2 regions of the Streptomyces sp. NPDC020490 genome follow, and region 1 is predicted to be linked to the other one. Evidence: predicted binding sites of a transcription regulator. Region 1 holds the regulator's gene; the other holds the start of a gene.
The links. Region 1 encodes HrcA, which represses chaperone genes, less so after heat shock. Its sites were predicted from a motif close to TTNGCACTCNGNNNNNCNGAGTGCNAA; they were not measured.

Region 1 (8,118 bases):
CTGCCGCCACTCGGCGGCCGGGTCGACGGTCTGCCTGATCCGGGTGAGGTCGACGGTGACGTTGCTGTCGCTGTCCTCGTCGCCCGAGGCGCGCCGGTCGCTGGGCACGACCCGCAGGCGGTCGCCGGTCCACAGCAGGACCCGCTTGCCGTCCCCGCTGACCTCGAAGTCCTCGGCGTCGGAGGCGAGGTGCTCGACGCGCTGCTGGAGCAGGTCGTAGCGCTCCAGGTCGCTGCCGGGGTCGGTGTCCTCGGGCGTGGCGCGGGAGGCGCCGAGGACGCCCTGCACCGGGTGGCGCAGCCACAGCACGCCGTCCTTCGCCGCGCGCAGGCCGGAGTAGCGGGCGGCCTCGACCGGGAAGGGCACGATGCGGTCGGCGAGGCCCTCGAGGTCTATGCGGGTGGCGGGGACGCCCTCGCTGTCGGGGGTCTCGTCCTTGTCGGGCGCGTCGAAGGGGCGGCCGTGCCGCTGCGGGCCGAACGGCGAGGGCGTGGTCGCGGCCAGGGTGATCAGGTACGGGCGGGAGCCGACCACGAACGCCAGGTCGAAGACGTGCTCGTCGTAGACGGGGTCGAAGGAGCGGCTGGAGAGGAACGCGAGGTGCCTGCCGTCGAGGGTGAAGGCGGGGGCGTAGTCCTGGAAGCGCAGCGGGGTGGCCTCGGTGACCGACAGGTCGGCGGTGTTGGCGAGCTTGAGCTGGGACAGCGGGCGCGGGCCGGGGTGGGACCAGGCGAGCCACGCCGAGTCCGGCGAGAAGGCCAGCCCGGACACCTCGCCGTCCGCGCTGCGGTCGACCTCGCGCACCTCGCCGCTGTCGCGTTCGACGAGCAGCAGCCGTCCGTCGTGCGAGGCGACCGCGGCGCGGCTGCCGTCGGGCGCCATCGCGAGCTCCAGGACCCGGCCGAGCTGCCCGGCGGCGAGCCGGCGCGGGGTGGCGCCGGGCGCGAGGCCGGTGGCCGGGGCGAACTCGAGGGCGTCGTCGCCCTCGGCGTCCGTCACCCACACCGCCCATTCCTCGCCGTCGGTGCGGAAGGCGCGCGGCAGCCGGGCCCGGACGCCGGGTTCGGCGGCCAGCGCGCGGGCCGGGCCGGAGCGGTGGGTGACCCAGTGGACCGCGCCGCGCACGCAGACCGCGCTGCCGCGCGCGGTGTGGTCGGGGGCGGCGGACCGGAAGCAGCGGGCGGCGTTGACGGCGTACGGCTGCAGGTCGGTGCGCTGCCCGCCGAGGCGGATGTCGAGCCGGCGCGGCTCGGCGCCGTCGAGGTCGTCCAGGATCCACAGCTCGCCGGCGGAGCAGTAGACGACGCGGGTGCCGTCGCCGGAGGCGTGCCGGGCGTAGAAGCCGTGCTCGACGGGGGTGTGGCGGCGCAGGTCGGAGCCGTCGGCGAGGGAGGAGTACAGCGCCCCGACGCCTTCGTGGTCGGACAGGAAGGCGATGCGGTCCCCCGCCCAGACCGGGCACTCGATGTTGCCGTCGAGGTCCTCGTGCAGCCGCACGAACCGGCCGTCGCCGTCGCGGTCGATCCACAGCTTGCCCGCCGTGCCGCCGCGGTAGCGCTTCCAGCGGGCGGCCTCCAGGCCCATGGGCGCCGACAGCAGCACGGTGCTCGGCCCGTACGCGACGTCGCCGACCGGCCCGTACGGCAGTGTGGTGGCCGGTCCGCCGTCGAGCGGGATCGCGCGGGCCCAGGTGCGGCGCGCGCTCGCCTGTCCCTCGGCGCTGATCGCGAGGATCCGCCCGTCGGGTGTCCAGCCGCGCACGGCGGTCCAGCTGCCCCAGTACGTCAGGCGGGTGGAGGGGCCGCCGTCGGCCGGTGCGACGTGTACCTCGGGGGCGCCGTCGCGGGTGGAGGTCCAGGCGACGGTCGTGCCGTCGGGCGAGATGCGCGGCTGGCCGACCGGCATGTTGTCGGCGCTGACCCGCCACGCCCGGCCGCCGTCGAGCGGGGCGAGCCACACGTCGTCCTCGGCGGTGAACGCGACCGAATCGCCGTGCAGATGGGGGTGGCGGAGATACGCGGGCGCTGCGGGCTGTGTCACCCGATCACTCTATGCAGCCGCGGCGCCGCGCGACAGGGGGTTGTTGGATCACTCGCCGGCGCGCCCGGCCGGGCCGTCACTTGCCCTCGACCGGCCGGCACTGCGGGTCGCTCTCGCACCAGATGGTCCGGGTGACCGTGACGGTGGCGGTGGGCCCGGGCTGTCCGCCCGCCGGGTTGTTGCCGACGGGGGACGGGGTGGCGTCGCAGTTGCCGAGCCCGCTCACGTGGAACCGCACCTTGCCGCCCACCTTGGCGGTGAGGTCGCCGCGCACGCAGGCGCCGTTCACGGCGCGGGTGACGGTGCCGGTGACGGTGATCTCCCGGCCGTCCTCGGTCCGGCCCTGGCAGTCGACGTTCGCGACGCTGGTCCGGCTCGCCGTGGGCGTGGAACTCTTGGCGTCGTTGCCGTAGTTGGCCGTGCAGCTCAGCCACTGCACGTCGAGTTTCTGCCGCTCCAGCGCCTTGGTCGCCGTCTGGTCGGTGGTGTACGCGACCGCCGCGGAGCTCAGTCCGCCCGGATCGCAGGCCACGAGCCCGCCGACGCCCGCCACCACGATCCCGGCCACGGCCGCCGCCCGCGACCCGCGTGGCCGGCGCCAGTTACGCCTCAATGCCCCCATGAAGGGCAGCCTGCCACCGACCGGGCCGGCGCGGTAGAGCGCATACGGCCACGAACGCGCCCCCGGGCGGCTCTTGCGGGGCGGCCGCGCGTCGCCCCGCGGCCGCTCCGAAGTGCGGCCGTCAGGTGCGCAGCAGGAGCCACTCCTGAAGTTCCACCACGTTGCCCTCGGGGTCCTTGAGATGGGCCACGCGCATGCGGTCCGTCATGGGGGCCGGGCCGTGCAGCAGGGTCGCCCCGCGGACGGTGATCTGTTCGCAGTAGGCGTTCAGGTCGTCGACGCGCAGCACCACCAGGGAGCGGTGTCCGTTCGCGGGTCCGCCCAGTTCGCCGAGGATCTCCGCCATCATCGCCCGGTCCTGCAGGGCGATGCCCGCGGAGCCGGCGGCCGGGCTGAACTTCTCGTACGGTCCCCGGCTCGCCCCCGACTGCGGCTTCAGCCCGAGGACATCGGCGTAGAAGCGGTAGCAGGCGGGGAAGTCGCTGACGAGGAGCCGGACTTGGGCGAGTTCCACGGGATCTCCCTGGGGCGGTCAGGAGGGGGCGGTCAGGACCAGCGGCCGGTGCGGCCGAGGAGCAGGGCGGTCGCCGCCGTGCCGGCGGTGGAGGTGCGCAGCACGCTGCGGCCCAGCCGGTACGTCTTCGCCCCGGCCTGCTCGAACAGCGCCAACTCCTCGGGGGACACGCCCCCTTCGGGGCCGACGACCAGCACGATCTCGCCCTCGGCGGGGAGTTCGGCGGTGGCGAGCGGCTCGCTGGGGTAGGCGCGGTCCTCGTGCAGCACGGCGGCGAAGTCGGCTTCGGCGAGAAGTGCGGCAACCTGCTTGCTCGTCGCCGCGTCCGCGACCTCCGGGAAGCGGACCCGGCGGGACTGCTTGCCGGCCTCCCGGGCGGTGGCGCGCCACTTGGCGAGGGACTTCAGGCCCCGCTCGCCCTTCCACTGGGTGACGCAGCGGGAGGCCGTCCACGGCACGATCGCGTCGACGCCGGTCTCGGTCATCGTCTCCACGGCCAGCTCGCCCCGGTCGCCCTTGGGCAGGGCCTGCACGACGGTGATGCGGGGCTGCTCCTGCGGCTCCTCGCAGACGCTCTCCAGGTCCATGACGACGAGGCGGTCCTTGCCCTCGGCGGCCTTGACGACGCCCTCCGTCCAGCGTCCGCGGCCGTCGGTGAGGATGACGTCCTCGCCGGGCCGCATCCGCTTCACGGAGACGGCGTGCCGTCCCTCCGGGCCGTCGAGGACGTACTCCCCGCCGCGGAAGTCCGGCAGGACCAGCGGATCGAGCACGAACACCGGAGCCGTCATCGCACACCGCCTTCCGACAGCGCCGCTCTCGCTTCCGCGAGTTCGGCGGCCAGCACCTCCACCAGCTGTCCCGCGGACAGCTCCCGGGCCATCCGGTGGCCCTGCCCGGCCCACAGCGCCATGCCCTGCGCGTCGCCGGCCTTCGCTGCCGCCTTCCGCAGCGGCGCGGTGAGGTGGTGGACGTCGGGGTAGGCGGCGGGCGCGTACGGGCCGTGTTCCCGCAGGAAGCGGTTGACCAGGCCGCGGGCCGGGCGGCCGGAGAACGCGCGGGTCAGCTCGGTGCGGACGAACAGGGGGTTGGTCAGCGCCTGCTTGTGCACGGCGTTCGCCCCGGACTCCGGGGTGACCAGGAACGCGGTGCCGAGCTGGGCGGCACACGCGCCGGCGGCGAGGACGGCGGCGATCTGGCTGCCGCGCATGATGCCGCCGGCGGCGACGACCGGGATGCTCACGGTCTCGCGGATCTGGGCGACCAGGGACAGCAGGCCGATGCCGGCGCGGTCGTTCTCCGGGACGTCGCGGTGGGTGCCCTGGTGGCCGCCGGCCTCGACGCCCTGGGCTATGACCGCGTCGGCGCCGGCCCGCTGCACGGCGAGGGCCTCCTCCGCGGTGGTCGCGGTGGCCATGGTGAAGGTGCCGACGCGGCGCAGGGAGTCGAGGACGTCGCGGGTGGGCACGCCGAAGTGGAAGGAGACCACCGGCACCGGGTTGTCGAGCAGCACGGCGAGCTTGGCGTCGTAGCCGTCGTCGCGGCCGTTGTCGGGGTCGCCGAGCTCGGTGTCGTACCAGGAGGCCTCGCCGGCCAGCTGGTGGGCGTAGAGCTCCACCGTGGCGGGGTCGGAGTGGTCGGGCTGCGGCATGAAGAGGTTCACGCCGAAGGGCCGGTCGGTGATGCTCCGCAGCTGCTTGATCTCCTGGTACATGCCGTCGGCGGTCTTGTACCCGGCGGCGAGGAAACCGAGCCCGCCGGCCGCGCAGACGGCGGCGGCGAGGTGGGGCACGGAGACGCCGCCCGCCATGGGGGCCTGCACGATCGGATGGGGGCAGAGATCGGTCAGTGCGGAGGACATGACCGCATGTTGTCACGTCCCGTGAGCAAGTCCGAATCGGGACGGGCCCCTGGCCGGGGCCAGGGGCGTCCCGTGTGGTCAGCGCCCGTTGAAGGCGTCCTTGAGCCGGGAGAACAGGCCCTGCTGGCCCGGCTGGAACTGGCCCTGCGGGCGTTCCTCGCCGCGCAGCTTGGCGAGCTCGCGCAGCAGGCGTTCCTGCTCGACGTCGAGCTTGGTGGGGGTCTGCACCTCGACGTGGACGATGAGGTCGCCCCGGCCGCCGCCGCGCAGGTGGGTGACGCCCCGGCCGTGCAGCGGGATCGACTGGCCGGACTGGGTGCCCGGGCGGATGTCGACCTCCTCGAGGCCGTCGAGGGTCTCCAGCGGGACCTTGGTGCCGAGGGCGGCCGCGGTCATCGGGATGGTGACCGTGCAGTGCAGGTCGTCGCCGCGCCGCTGGAACATCGGGTGCGGCAGTTCGTGGATCTCGACGTACAGGTCGCCGGCCGGGCCGCCGCCGGGGCCGACCTCGCCCTCGCCCGCGAGCTGGATGCGGGTGCCGTTGTCGACGCCGGCCGGGATCTTGACGGTCAGCGTGCGGCGGGAGCGGATCCGGCCGTCGCCCGCGCACTCCGGGCAGGGGGTGGGCACGACGGTGCCGAAGCCCTGGCACTGCGGGCAGGGGCGGGAGGTCATGACCTGGCCCAGGAAGGACCGGGTGACCTGGGAGACCTCACCGCGGCCGCGGCACATGTCGCAGGTCTGGGCGGAGGTGCCCGGCGCGGCGCCCTCACCGTTGCAGGTGGAGCAGACGATCGCCGTGTCGACCTGGATGTCCTTGGTGGTGCCGAAGGCCGCCTCGTCGAGGTCGATCTCCAGGCGGATCATCGCGTCCTGGCCGCGCCGGGTGCGCGAGCGCGGGCCGCGCTGGGACGCCGTGCCGAAGAAGGCGTCCATGATGTCCGAGAAGTTCCCGAAGCCGCCCGCGCCGAAGCCGCCCGCGCCGGCGCCGCCGGACTGCGAGAGCGGGTCGCCGCCGAGGTCGTAGACCTGCTTCTTCTGCGGGTCCGACAGCACCTCGTAGGCGGCGTTGATCTCCTTGAACCGCTCCTGGGTCTTCGGATCGGGGTTGACGTCCGGGTGCAGCTCGCGTGCGAGCCGCCGGAAGGCCTTCTTGATCTCTTCCTGCGACGCGTCGCGGCGCACGCCGAGAACGGCGTAGTAGTCCGTGGCCACTTACGACTCCGCCAGGATCTGTCCGACGTACCGTGCCACTGCGCGTACCGCTCCCATCGTTCCCGGGTAATCCATGCGGGTCGGTCCGACCACGCCGAGCTTGGCGACTGCCTCGCCGCCCGAACCGTAGCCGACCGAGACCACGGACGTGGAGTTGAGTCCTTCATAGGCGTTCTCGTGCCCGATGCGCACGGTCATGCCCGAATCGCCTGCCTCGCCGAGGAGTTTGAGGAGGACGACCTGCTCCTCCAGGGCCTCCAGGACGGGCCGGATGGTGAGGGGGAAGTCGTGTCCGAAGCGGGTCAGATTGGCGGTGCCGCCGATCATCAGCCGCTCCTCGTTCTCCTCGACGAGCGTCTCCAGGAGGGTGGACAGCACCGTCGAGACGGTGCCGCGGTCCTCGACGTCGAAGCCCTCGGGGAGGTCTTCCACCAGCCGCGGGACGTCCGCGAACCGGCGGCCCGCGACCCGGCTGTTCAGCCGCGCCCGCAGGTCCGCGAGGGACGCCTCGCCGAACGGCGCCGGGCAGTCGACCATACGCTGCTCGACCCGGCCGGTGTCGGTGATCAGCACGAGCATCACGCGCGCGGGGGCGAGCGAGAGCAGTTCGACGTGCCGGACCGTGGACCGGGTGAGCGACGGGTACTGCACGACGGCGACCTGCCGGGTGAGCTGCGCGAGCAGCCGCACCGTGCGCGCCACGACGTCGTCGAGGTCGACGGCGCCGTCGAGGAAGTTCTGGATCGCGCGCCGCTCGGGGGCGCTCATCGGCTTGACGCCCGCGAGCTTGTCGACGAACAGCCGGTAGCCCTTGTCGGTGGGGATGCGCCCGGCGCTGGTGTGCGGCTGGGCGATGTACCCCTCGTCCTCCAGGGCCGCCATGTCGTTGCGCACGGTCGCCGGGGACACGCCGAGGTTGTGCCGCTCGGTCAGGGCCTTCGACCCGACCGGCTCCTCGGTGCCGACGTAGTCCTGGACGATGGCGCGCAATACCTGGAGCCGTCGTTCACTCAGCATGGCGCACACCTCCAGAAAGTCGTCCCCTGACGCCTTGCCTGGCACTCTGCGTGTCCGAGTGCCAGCGTTCCCCGGCCCAGTGTACGGCGGCGGGGTACTGACTGGGCAAGGTCGGTCCTGCCGGGGCGGGTCCGTACGGCCGGGCCTGTCCGACGATCCCCGTCGTCAGACAGGCACTAGCGTCGCGGTATGACGGTGACTTGGGAAGAGCTCGGGTGGGAGCGGCTGGCGGCCGGGGTCGGGCGGTGCCGGCTTCCGGGCTGGGACTGCACGGCCGGGCTGGTCGTCGGGGCCGGCACGGCGCTGGTGGTCGACGCGGGGTCGAGCCTGCCGGAGGGGGCGCGGCTGCGGGCGCAGGCGCAGCGGCTGGCCGGTCACCGTGTGACCCATCTCGCTCTCACCCACCCCCACTTCGACCATGTCTTCGGGGCGGCGGCGTTCGCGGGCGCGGAGGTGTTCGGGGCGGTCGGCGCCGACGCGGTGTTCACCGGGCGGCGCGGACGCGAGGAGCTGCGCGCGGACGCGGTGCGGTGCGGGCTGGACGCGCGGCTGGCCGAGGAGGCGGTGGACGCGCTCGCCGCGCCCCGCCATCACGTCAGCGGCGAGTGGACGCTCGACCTGGGCGGCGGCCGGCAGGTGCTGCTGGCGAACGTGGGCCCGGCGCACACCGCCCACGACCTGGTCGTGCTGGTCCCGGGCACGCCGGAGGTCGTGTTCTGCGGGGACCTGGTCGAGGAGTCGGGCGAGCCGCAGGCGGGTCCGGACGCCGTGCCGTCGCACTGGCCGGCCGCGCTGGACCGGCTGCTCGACCTCGGCGGCGAGGACGCGCTGTACGTGCCCGGTCACGGG
Region 2 (8,118 bases), on a different contig from region 1:
ACGTCGGCATCGCCGAGGAACTCGCGCAGGACGCGCTGGTCGCCGCGCTGGAGCAGTGGCCGCGGGACGGGGTGCCCGACAACCCGGGCGCCTGGCTCATGGCCACCGCCCGGCACCGCGCCGTCGACCTGGTCCGGCGCCGGGAGACCTACGCCCGCAAGCTGCGCGAGATCGGGCGGGACCTGGAGACGACGGCGCCGTTCGAGGAGCCCGCCGACCCCGACGACATCGACGACGACCTGCTGCGGCTGGTGTTCACCGCCTGTCACCCGGTGCTGTCCGCCGAGGCCCGCATCGCGCTGACCCTGCGCCTGCTCGGCGGCCTGACCACGGCCGAGATCGCCCGTGCGTTCCTCACCCCGGAGCCGACGATCGCCCAGCGGATCGTGCGCGCCAAGCGGACGCTGGCCGCGAAGAACGTCGCCTTCGAGGTGCCGTACGGGCCGGAGCGCGCGGCCCGGCTCGGGCCGGTCCTCGACGTCGTCTACCTCGTCTTCAACGAGGGGTACGCCGCCACGGCCGGCGACGACTGGCTGCGTCCCGCCCTGTGCGAGGACGCGCTGCGGCTGGCCCGCGTGCTGTCGCAGCTGATGCCCGGGGAACCCGAGGTGCACGGCCTGACCGCGCTGCTGGAGTTCCAGGCGTCCCGCACGGCCGCCCGCACCGGCCCGGACGGCGAACCCGTGCTGCTGAAGGACCAGAACCGCCGCCGCTGGAACCGCATGCTCATCGCCCGCGGCATCGCCGCCCTCGACCGCGCCGGGGCCGCCTCCACGTCCGCCTCCACGTCCGCCTCCACGTCCGCCTCCACGTCCGGCGCCCCGGGCCCCTACGCCCTCCAGGCCGCCATCGCCGCCTGCCACGCGCACGCCCACTCCTACGAGGAGACCGACTGGGCGAGCATCGCCACCCTGTACGGGCTGCTGGCCGCCCGCGCCCCGTCCCCGGTCGTCGAGCTCAACCGCGCGGTGGCCGTGTCCATGGCCGAGGGCCCGGCGAAGGCGCTGGAGATCGTCGACGCCCTCGCCGCCGAGCCCGCCCTGCGCGACTACCACCTGCTGCCCAGCGTGCGCGGTGACCTGCTGGCCCGCCTGGGACGCACGGCGGAGGCGGGCGAGGAACTGGCGCGGGCGGCCGGGCTGACGCGCAACGCCCGCGAGCGGCAACTGCTGCTGGACCGGCTCAAGTCCCTCCCCGGCGCCTGAGGTCCCACGGCGCTTCCGGCCGGAGCTCTAAGGCCGCGTGGGCGCTCCGATCAGCATCGTCGGCGCCCCTGCGACCCGCGTCAGGAACACGGTCGCCGCGTTCGGCCCCTGCGGCTTGACCTTCCGGCGCAGCTCCTCCGGCTCCACCGCCGACCCGCGCTTCTTCACGGTCAGCGTCCCGACCTCCCGCTCCCGCAGCAGCGCCTTCAACTTCTTCACGTTGAAGGGCAGCCGGTCGGTGATCTCGTACGGCACGGCGTACGGCGTGGGCCGCAGGCGGTCGGCGGTGACGTAGGCGATGGTCGGGTCGATCAGGCCGCCGTCCAGTTCCTCGGCCACCTCGGCGACCAGGTGGGCGCGGATGACGGCCCCGTCGGGCTCGTACAGGTACCGGCCGACGGCGCGGACCGGGGGATCGGGCAGGCCCCTGCCGTGCAGCGTGCGGGGGCCCGGCAGCAGCGTCGCGCGCACCGCGCCCGGCGCGGTCCCGAACCACAGCACGGCCTCCTTCACGTCCCCGCCGTCGGAGATCCACTCGGCCTCGGCGTCGGCGGGCACCGCCTCGTGCGGGATGCCGGGCGCGACCTTGAGGGCGGCGTGCGGCGCCGTGCGGGCCGCGCCGACCGCCCACGAGAGCGGGGGCGAGTAGGCCTCCGGGTCGAAGACGCGGCCGCGTCCGCCGCGCCGGGCGGGGTCGACGAACACGGCGTCCCAGCCGGCCGTGTCCACCTCGGTCACGTCGGCCTGGCGCACCTCGATCAGCTCCGCCAGCCCGAGCGCTTCGGCGTTCGCGCGCGCTGCGGCCGCCGTCACCGGGTCGCGGTCCACGGCGAGCACCCTGATGCCGGCCCGCGCCAGCGCGACCGCGTCCCCGCCGATCCCGCAGCACAGGTCGGCCACCGAGGTCACGCCCAGTTCCCGCAGCCGCCCGGCCCGGTACGCCGCCACGCTCGCCCGGGTCGACTGCTCGACCCCGTTCGGCGTGAAGAACATCCGCCGCGCGTCCGCCGCCCCGAACTTCGCCGCCGCCCGCTGCCGCAGCCGCGCCTGCCCGAGCGCCGCCGACACCAGTTCGGCGGGGTGCTCGCGGCGCAGCCGGGTGGCGACGGCGAGTTCGTCGGCCGGGGCGGTGTCGCGCACCTCTTCGAGGAGGGCGCGGCCTTCGGGGGTGAGGAGGCAGGCGAGGTCGTTCACCGGCTCATTGTGGGCCAGTCGGTGGATGGTGTGCCGCCGGCCGCGGTGTCGGGCCGGGACGCGGGACGGGGGCTGCGAGGATCCGGCATCATGCGAGCAGTACGACAAAACGATAAAAATAGGGCATCGTTCCGGATGCGGGTCCGCTGCGGGGCCGCCCTGCTCGCCGCGGCCGCCATCGCCTCCGGCTGTGCGCAGGGCGACGCCTCCGAGGTGGATTCGGCCGAGGTGACCCCGGCCGCCGGCCAGCCGCCCCTGAAGGCGGCCCCGGCCCGCGCCCTGGAGGCGTACGCCGCGCGGCTGCGCGCCGCGGCCGTCGCCCGGGCCGCGGCGGCCAGACGCTGGGGCCTGGCGAAGGTGCCGCTGACCGCCCCGCCGCCGCCCGCGAAGAAGCCGGTGATCACCGCCCGCAAGGGCTTCGAGGTCGACGGGCAGCGCGAACTGGACCTGCCCCCGGTCTTCACCACCGTCCCCACCGAGCAGAAGGTCGTCTTCCTCACCATCGACGACGGCGCCGAGAAGGACCCGGCGTTCCTGCGGATGACGCGCGAGCTGAAGATCCCGTACACCGCCTTCCTCAGCGACTTCCTGATCCGGGACGACTACGGCTACTTCGGCAAGATGCGGCACGACGGAGTGACGCTGAACAACCACACCCTCAACCACCCCTACCTCCGCGGCCTGTCCTACAAGGAGCAGAAGCGCGAGATCTGCGGCATGCAGGACGTGATCGAGGAGCGTTACGGCGTCCGCCCCCGCCTCTTCCGCCCGCCCTACGGCAGCTACAACCAGGACACCCTGCTCGCCGCCAAGGCCTGCGGCATCCGGTACGCGCCCATCTGGGACGAGGAGGTCTTCGTCGACCACTGGGAGTACCGGGACGACCGCTTCCTGCACCCCGGCGACATCGTCCTGACCCACTTCCGGGGCCGCGGGCAGTGGAAGGGCACCATGCCCGACATGCTCCGCCGCTTCCTGGACAAGGTCACCGTCCAGGGATACGCGGTGGCCCGGCTGGAGGACTACCTGTGAGGCGGCGCCGCCTGGCGGCCGGTGCGCTGGCGGCCACCCTCCTGCTCACCGGCTGCGCCCCGTCCGTCGACCCCATCCAACGGCTCGGCGAGAAGGCGGCCCGGCGAATGGGTCCGCACGGTGCGGCGACGGCGGGGCAGTCGCCGCACGGCACGGCGACCGCCGGCCGGCCGCCGCACGCCACGGGGGACACGTCCGTCGGGCACCGGGCGCACGGCGGGGTCGAGGACGGGGACGGGGGTCCTGGGCAGCGGCTGCGCGGTACGGGGGACAGGGGCGCGGGGCGCCGGCCGTGCGGGGCCGGGGAGGGGGTCGCCGGGCGTCGGCCGCGTGGCGCGGGGGACGAGGGTGTCGGGCGTCGGCCGCGTGGCGCGGGGGACGAAGGTGTCGGGCACCGGCTGGTCGGCGCCGGAGACAGGGCTGCCGGGCGGCCGCCGTACGACGGCGGTCATCCGGCCGCCGGTCTTCCGGCCGCCGGTCTTCCGGCTGCCGGTCTTCCGGTCGCCGGGCAGTCGTCGTCCTGCGGCCGGGACCTCGCCCCCGGGCGGCCGTCGCCCCGCGGCCGGGACCTCGCCCCCGGGCGGCCGTCGCCCCGCGGCAGCGATCCCGCGCCCGGGCGGCCGTCGCCCCGCCGCCGGGGCCACGCGGCCCCGAATCCGTCCCGGGTTCCGGCCGCCCCCGCGGCGGACCGGGGCCTGCCGCGGGTGCTCTTCCGCGTCCCCACCCGCGACAAGGTCGTCTTCCTCACCTACGACGACGGCGCGGAGACGGACCCCCGCTTCGCCGAGACGGTCCGCACACTGCGCCTGCCCGTCAGCATCTTCCTCACCGACCGGGTCGCCGGCCCGGGCTACGCCCACCTCGCGCGCCTGCGGTCGGTCGGAGTGAGCCTGCAGAACCACACCCTCGACCACCTCGCCCTGCGCGGCCTGCCCTACGTCGGTCAGCGCGCCGAGATCTGCGGCCAGCAGGACAAGCTCACCGCTCGCCTCGGCGTCCGCCCCCGCCTCTTCCGCCCGCCCTACGGCACGTACGACGCGACGACCCTGCGCGCCGCGGCGGACTGCGGCATCTCGGCGGTCGTGCTGTGGCGGGCGGCGATGACGGGGGACGGCGAACTGACGTACGCGGGCGGCGAGCACCGCCTCGGCCCCGGCGACATCGTGGCCGTGGCCGCGGGCGAGGGCACGGGACCGACGGTCGGGGAGCGGACGGCGCGGCTGCTGCGGGAGGCACGCGGCCGGGGGCTGAGGGTGGCGCGGCTGGAGGACTACGTCTGACGCCGCCAAGTCAGTCGGCAGGCCCCGGGTCCGCCGTACGGCCGCGTACGGTCCTGCGCAGCCGCCGCGCGACCCCGCGCAGTCCTCCTTGCGGCGCGGAACCCCGGCCGACGCGCCGCGGTGATTGGCACTCCGCTTGACCGAGTGCTAATCACGGTCATAGTCTCAGGTCTGGCACTCCCCCCTGGAGAGTGCCAACAACGCGACGGGCAGGTCCGGCACCCGCGACGACGGATCGACCTGGTCGCCACCTCAGACAGTTAACCCCGTGAGATCTCCGAAGGGGGAGGTCGGATCGTGACGACCGCCAGCTCCAAGGTTGCCATCAAGCCGCTCGAGGACCGCATCGTGGTCCAGCCGCTGGACGCCGAGCAGACCACGGCCTCTGGCCTGGTCATTCCGGACACCGCCAAGGAGAAGCCCCAGGAGGGCGTCGTCCTGGCCGTGGGCCCGGGCCGCTTCGAGAACGGCGAGCGTCTCCCGCTCGACGTCAAGACCGGCGACATCGTGCTGTACAGCAAGTACGGCGGCACCGAGGTGAAGTACAACGGCGAGGAGTACCTCGTCCTCTCGGCTCGCGACGTCCTCGCGATCATCGAGAAGTAGTCCCACCTCGAGCATTCCGCTCTTAGCTGCGCCCCTGGCCCCCGCGACCACACAAGAAGCCGGGCGCCCGGGGCGCAGTTTCTTTCACCTAGATTTCCGAGAGGGCTCACGCTGTCATGGCGAAGATCCTGAAGTTCGACGAGGACGCCCGTCGCGCCCTCGAGCGCGGCGTCAACAAGCTTGCCGACACGGTCAAGGTGACGATCGGCCCCAAGGGCCGCAACGTCGTCATCGACAAGAAGTTCGGCGCTCCCACCATCACCAACGACGGCGTCACCATCGCCCGCGAGGTCGAGATCGAGGACCCGTACGAGAACCTCGGCGCCCAGCTGGTGAAGGAGGTGGCGACCAAGACCAACGACATCGCGGGTGACGGCACCACCACCGCCACCGTGCTGGCCCAGGCCCTGGTCCGCGAGGGCCTGAAGAACGTGGCCGCCGGCGCCTCCCCCGCCGCCCTGAAGAAGGGCATCGACGCCGCCGTCGCCGCCGTCTCCGAGGACCTGCTGGCGTCGGCCCGCCCGATCGCGGAGAAGTCCGACATCGCCGCCGTCGCCGCGCTGTCCGCCCAGGACCAGCAGGTCGGCGAGCTCATCGCCGAGGCGATGGACAAGGTCGGCAAGGACGGCGTCATCACCGTCGAGGAGTCCAACACCTTCGGCCTGGAGCTGGACTTCACCGAGGGCATGGCCTTCGACAAGGGCTACCTCTCGCCGTACTTCGTCACCGACCAGGAGCGCATGGAGGCCGTCCTCGACGACCCCTACATCCTGATCACGCAGGGCAAGATCTCCGCGATCGCCGACCTGCTGCCGCTGCTGGAGAAGGTCATCCAGGCCAACTCCTCCAAGCCGCTGCTGATCATCGCCGAGGACGTCGAGGGCGAGGCCCTGTCGACCCTGGTGGTCAACAAGATCCGCGGCACCTTCAACGCGGTCGCGGTCAAGGCCCCCGGCTTCGGCGACCGCCGCAAGGCGATGCTGCAGGACATGGCGATCCTCACCGGCGCCACCGTCGTCTCCGAGGAGGTCGGCCTCAAGCTCGACCAGGTCGGCCTGGACGTGCTGGGCTCCGCCCGCCGCGTGACGGTCACCAAGGACGACACCACCCTCGTCGACGGCGCCGGCAAGTCCGAGGACGTCCACGGCCGCGTCGCCCAGATCAAGGCCGAGATCGAGACCACCGACTCCGACTGGGACCGCGAGAAGCTCCAGGAGCGCCTCGCCAAGCTGGCCGGCGGCGTGTGCGTGATCAAGGTCGGCGCCGCCACCGAGGTGGAGCTGAAGGAGAAGAAGCACCGTCTGGAGGACGCCATCTCCGCGACCCGCGCCGCGGTCGAGGAGGGCATCGTCTCCGGTGGTGGCTCCGCGCTGGTCCACGCCGCCAAGGTCCTCGAGGGCAACCTCGACAAGACCGGCGACGAGGCCACCGGCGTCTCCGTCGTCGCGCGCGCCGTCGTCGAGCCGCTGCGCTGGATCGCGGAGAACGCGGGCCTCGAGGGCTACGTGATCGTCTCCAAGGTCAAGGAGCTGGAGAAGGGCAACGGCTACAACGCCGCCACCGGCGAGTACGGCGACCTGGTCAAGGCCGGGGTCATCGACCCGGTGAAGGTCACCCGCTCCGCCCTGGAGAACGCCGCCTCCATCGCCTCCCTCCTGCTGACGACCGAGACCCTGGTCGTCGAGAAGAAGGAAGAGGAAGAGCCGGCCGCCGCGGGCCACAGCCACGGCCACAGCCACTGAGCCGCACCGCTCACAGGAAGGCCCCCGTCTCGGCAGATGCGGTCAGCCGTCGGTGTCTACCAGGAACCGGACGTTCTCCGCCAGCAGCGCCCGCGCCCCCTGAGCGTCCGCCAGCCGGGCGGCGAGGGTGGCCTCCGCCAGCCGTGGGGGCAGTGCCTCCGCGAACTTCAGGCCCCGCACGGCGCGTACGTCCACCTCGGGCAGTGTCACGCCGTTGCCGGCGTCCGCCGCGGCGGCTCGCCACATCCGCGGGGTCACGTCGTCACGCAGCCTCAGGAAGCGGTCGTCGGTGATCCGGTGGGGCAGCACCACGGAGGGGAGAGAGGCGGTCAGGGTGGCGTTCGCCCGGTGTCCGCCCCAGGTCCACCACCGGACGTCGCCGTCCCCCCGGCGGGTGATGACCGTACCGGCCGGGTGGACCACGTCCCGGTGGGCATCCCGCGCTTGGGCCAGTTTGGCCTGTGCGCGACGGGTGAGGACGACGGGTGGGTCATCGCCGAGCAGCACCTGCCGCCCGGCACGGGTCAGGGTGAACGACCGGACACGGTCCGGGCCGAAGCCGTTCCACCTGGCACGCCCGCCCTCGTCCACGGGCTCGACGAAGCAGCGCCTGCGGCGCCAGTCGATGTACGTCACCAGCCAGCTGCGGCCCGCCAGCAGCAGCTTCCGCGGTCCCTCGACCTCCTCGGTGAGCAGATCCGGGTCGGTGCGGCCGATCTCGGTCCGCCCGCTCAGCACGGTGAACTCCGGCGGGGCTGTGAACGATGCCGTCAGGTTCATGAAGTGCCGCTGCCCGAAGCGGCGTTCGGCCTCGGGCCCGATGAACAGCAGGCCGCCGTCCCGGTCCAGGTAGCCCTGCTCCACCAGGTGGTGCACGATGGGCTCGGCGGCCTTCCCGAAGGTTCCCAGCCCACCCCACCACTCCTGCCACAGGTTCTCCCCGACCCGGTGTTCCTGCAGGCACAGGGCGAGCATCTGCTGGGCGACCAGGTGCCGTGGTTCAGGAGGTGGCGTCACCGGTTCCACCCAGCCGCGCGACCAGGCGAGCAGCAAGGCCGC

Region 2: groES (co-chaperone GroES) is a predicted target of HrcA. The motif match lies at 4,836-4,862, and genes of this name have one in related genera.

The regions. Positions count from the first base shown of each region.
Region 1 covers NZ_JBIRUY010000041.1:19,522-27,639, forward strand. The annotation lists gene ACH4ZX_RS33170 (S41 family peptidase) at 1-2,040, opposite strand, end outside; gene ACH4ZX_RS33175 (hypothetical protein) at 2,117-2,662, opposite strand; gene ACH4ZX_RS33180 (VOC family protein) at 2,784-3,176, opposite strand; gene ACH4ZX_RS33185 (16S rRNA (uracil(1498)-N(3))-methyltransferase) at 3,209-3,967, opposite strand; gene ACH4ZX_RS33190 (nitronate monooxygenase) at 3,964-5,037, opposite strand; gene dnaJ (molecular chaperone DnaJ) at 5,116-6,252, opposite strand; gene hrcA (heat-inducible transcriptional repressor HrcA) at 6,253-7,269, opposite strand; gene ACH4ZX_RS33205 (MBL fold metallo-hydrolase) at 7,459-8,118, shown strand, end outside.
Region 2 covers NZ_JBIRUY010000010.1:84,472-92,589, reverse strand. The annotation lists gene ACH4ZX_RS13205 (RNA polymerase sigma factor) at 1-1,205, shown strand, start outside; gene ACH4ZX_RS13200 (methyltransferase domain-containing protein) at 1,233-2,399, opposite strand; gene ACH4ZX_RS13195 (polysaccharide deacetylase family protein) at 2,535-3,431, shown strand; gene ACH4ZX_RS13190 (polysaccharide deacetylase family protein) at 3,830-4,711, shown strand; gene groES (co-chaperone GroES) at 5,009-5,317, shown strand; gene groL (chaperonin GroEL) at 5,434-7,059, shown strand; gene ACH4ZX_RS13175 (DEAD/DEAH box helicase) at 7,102-8,118, opposite strand, start outside.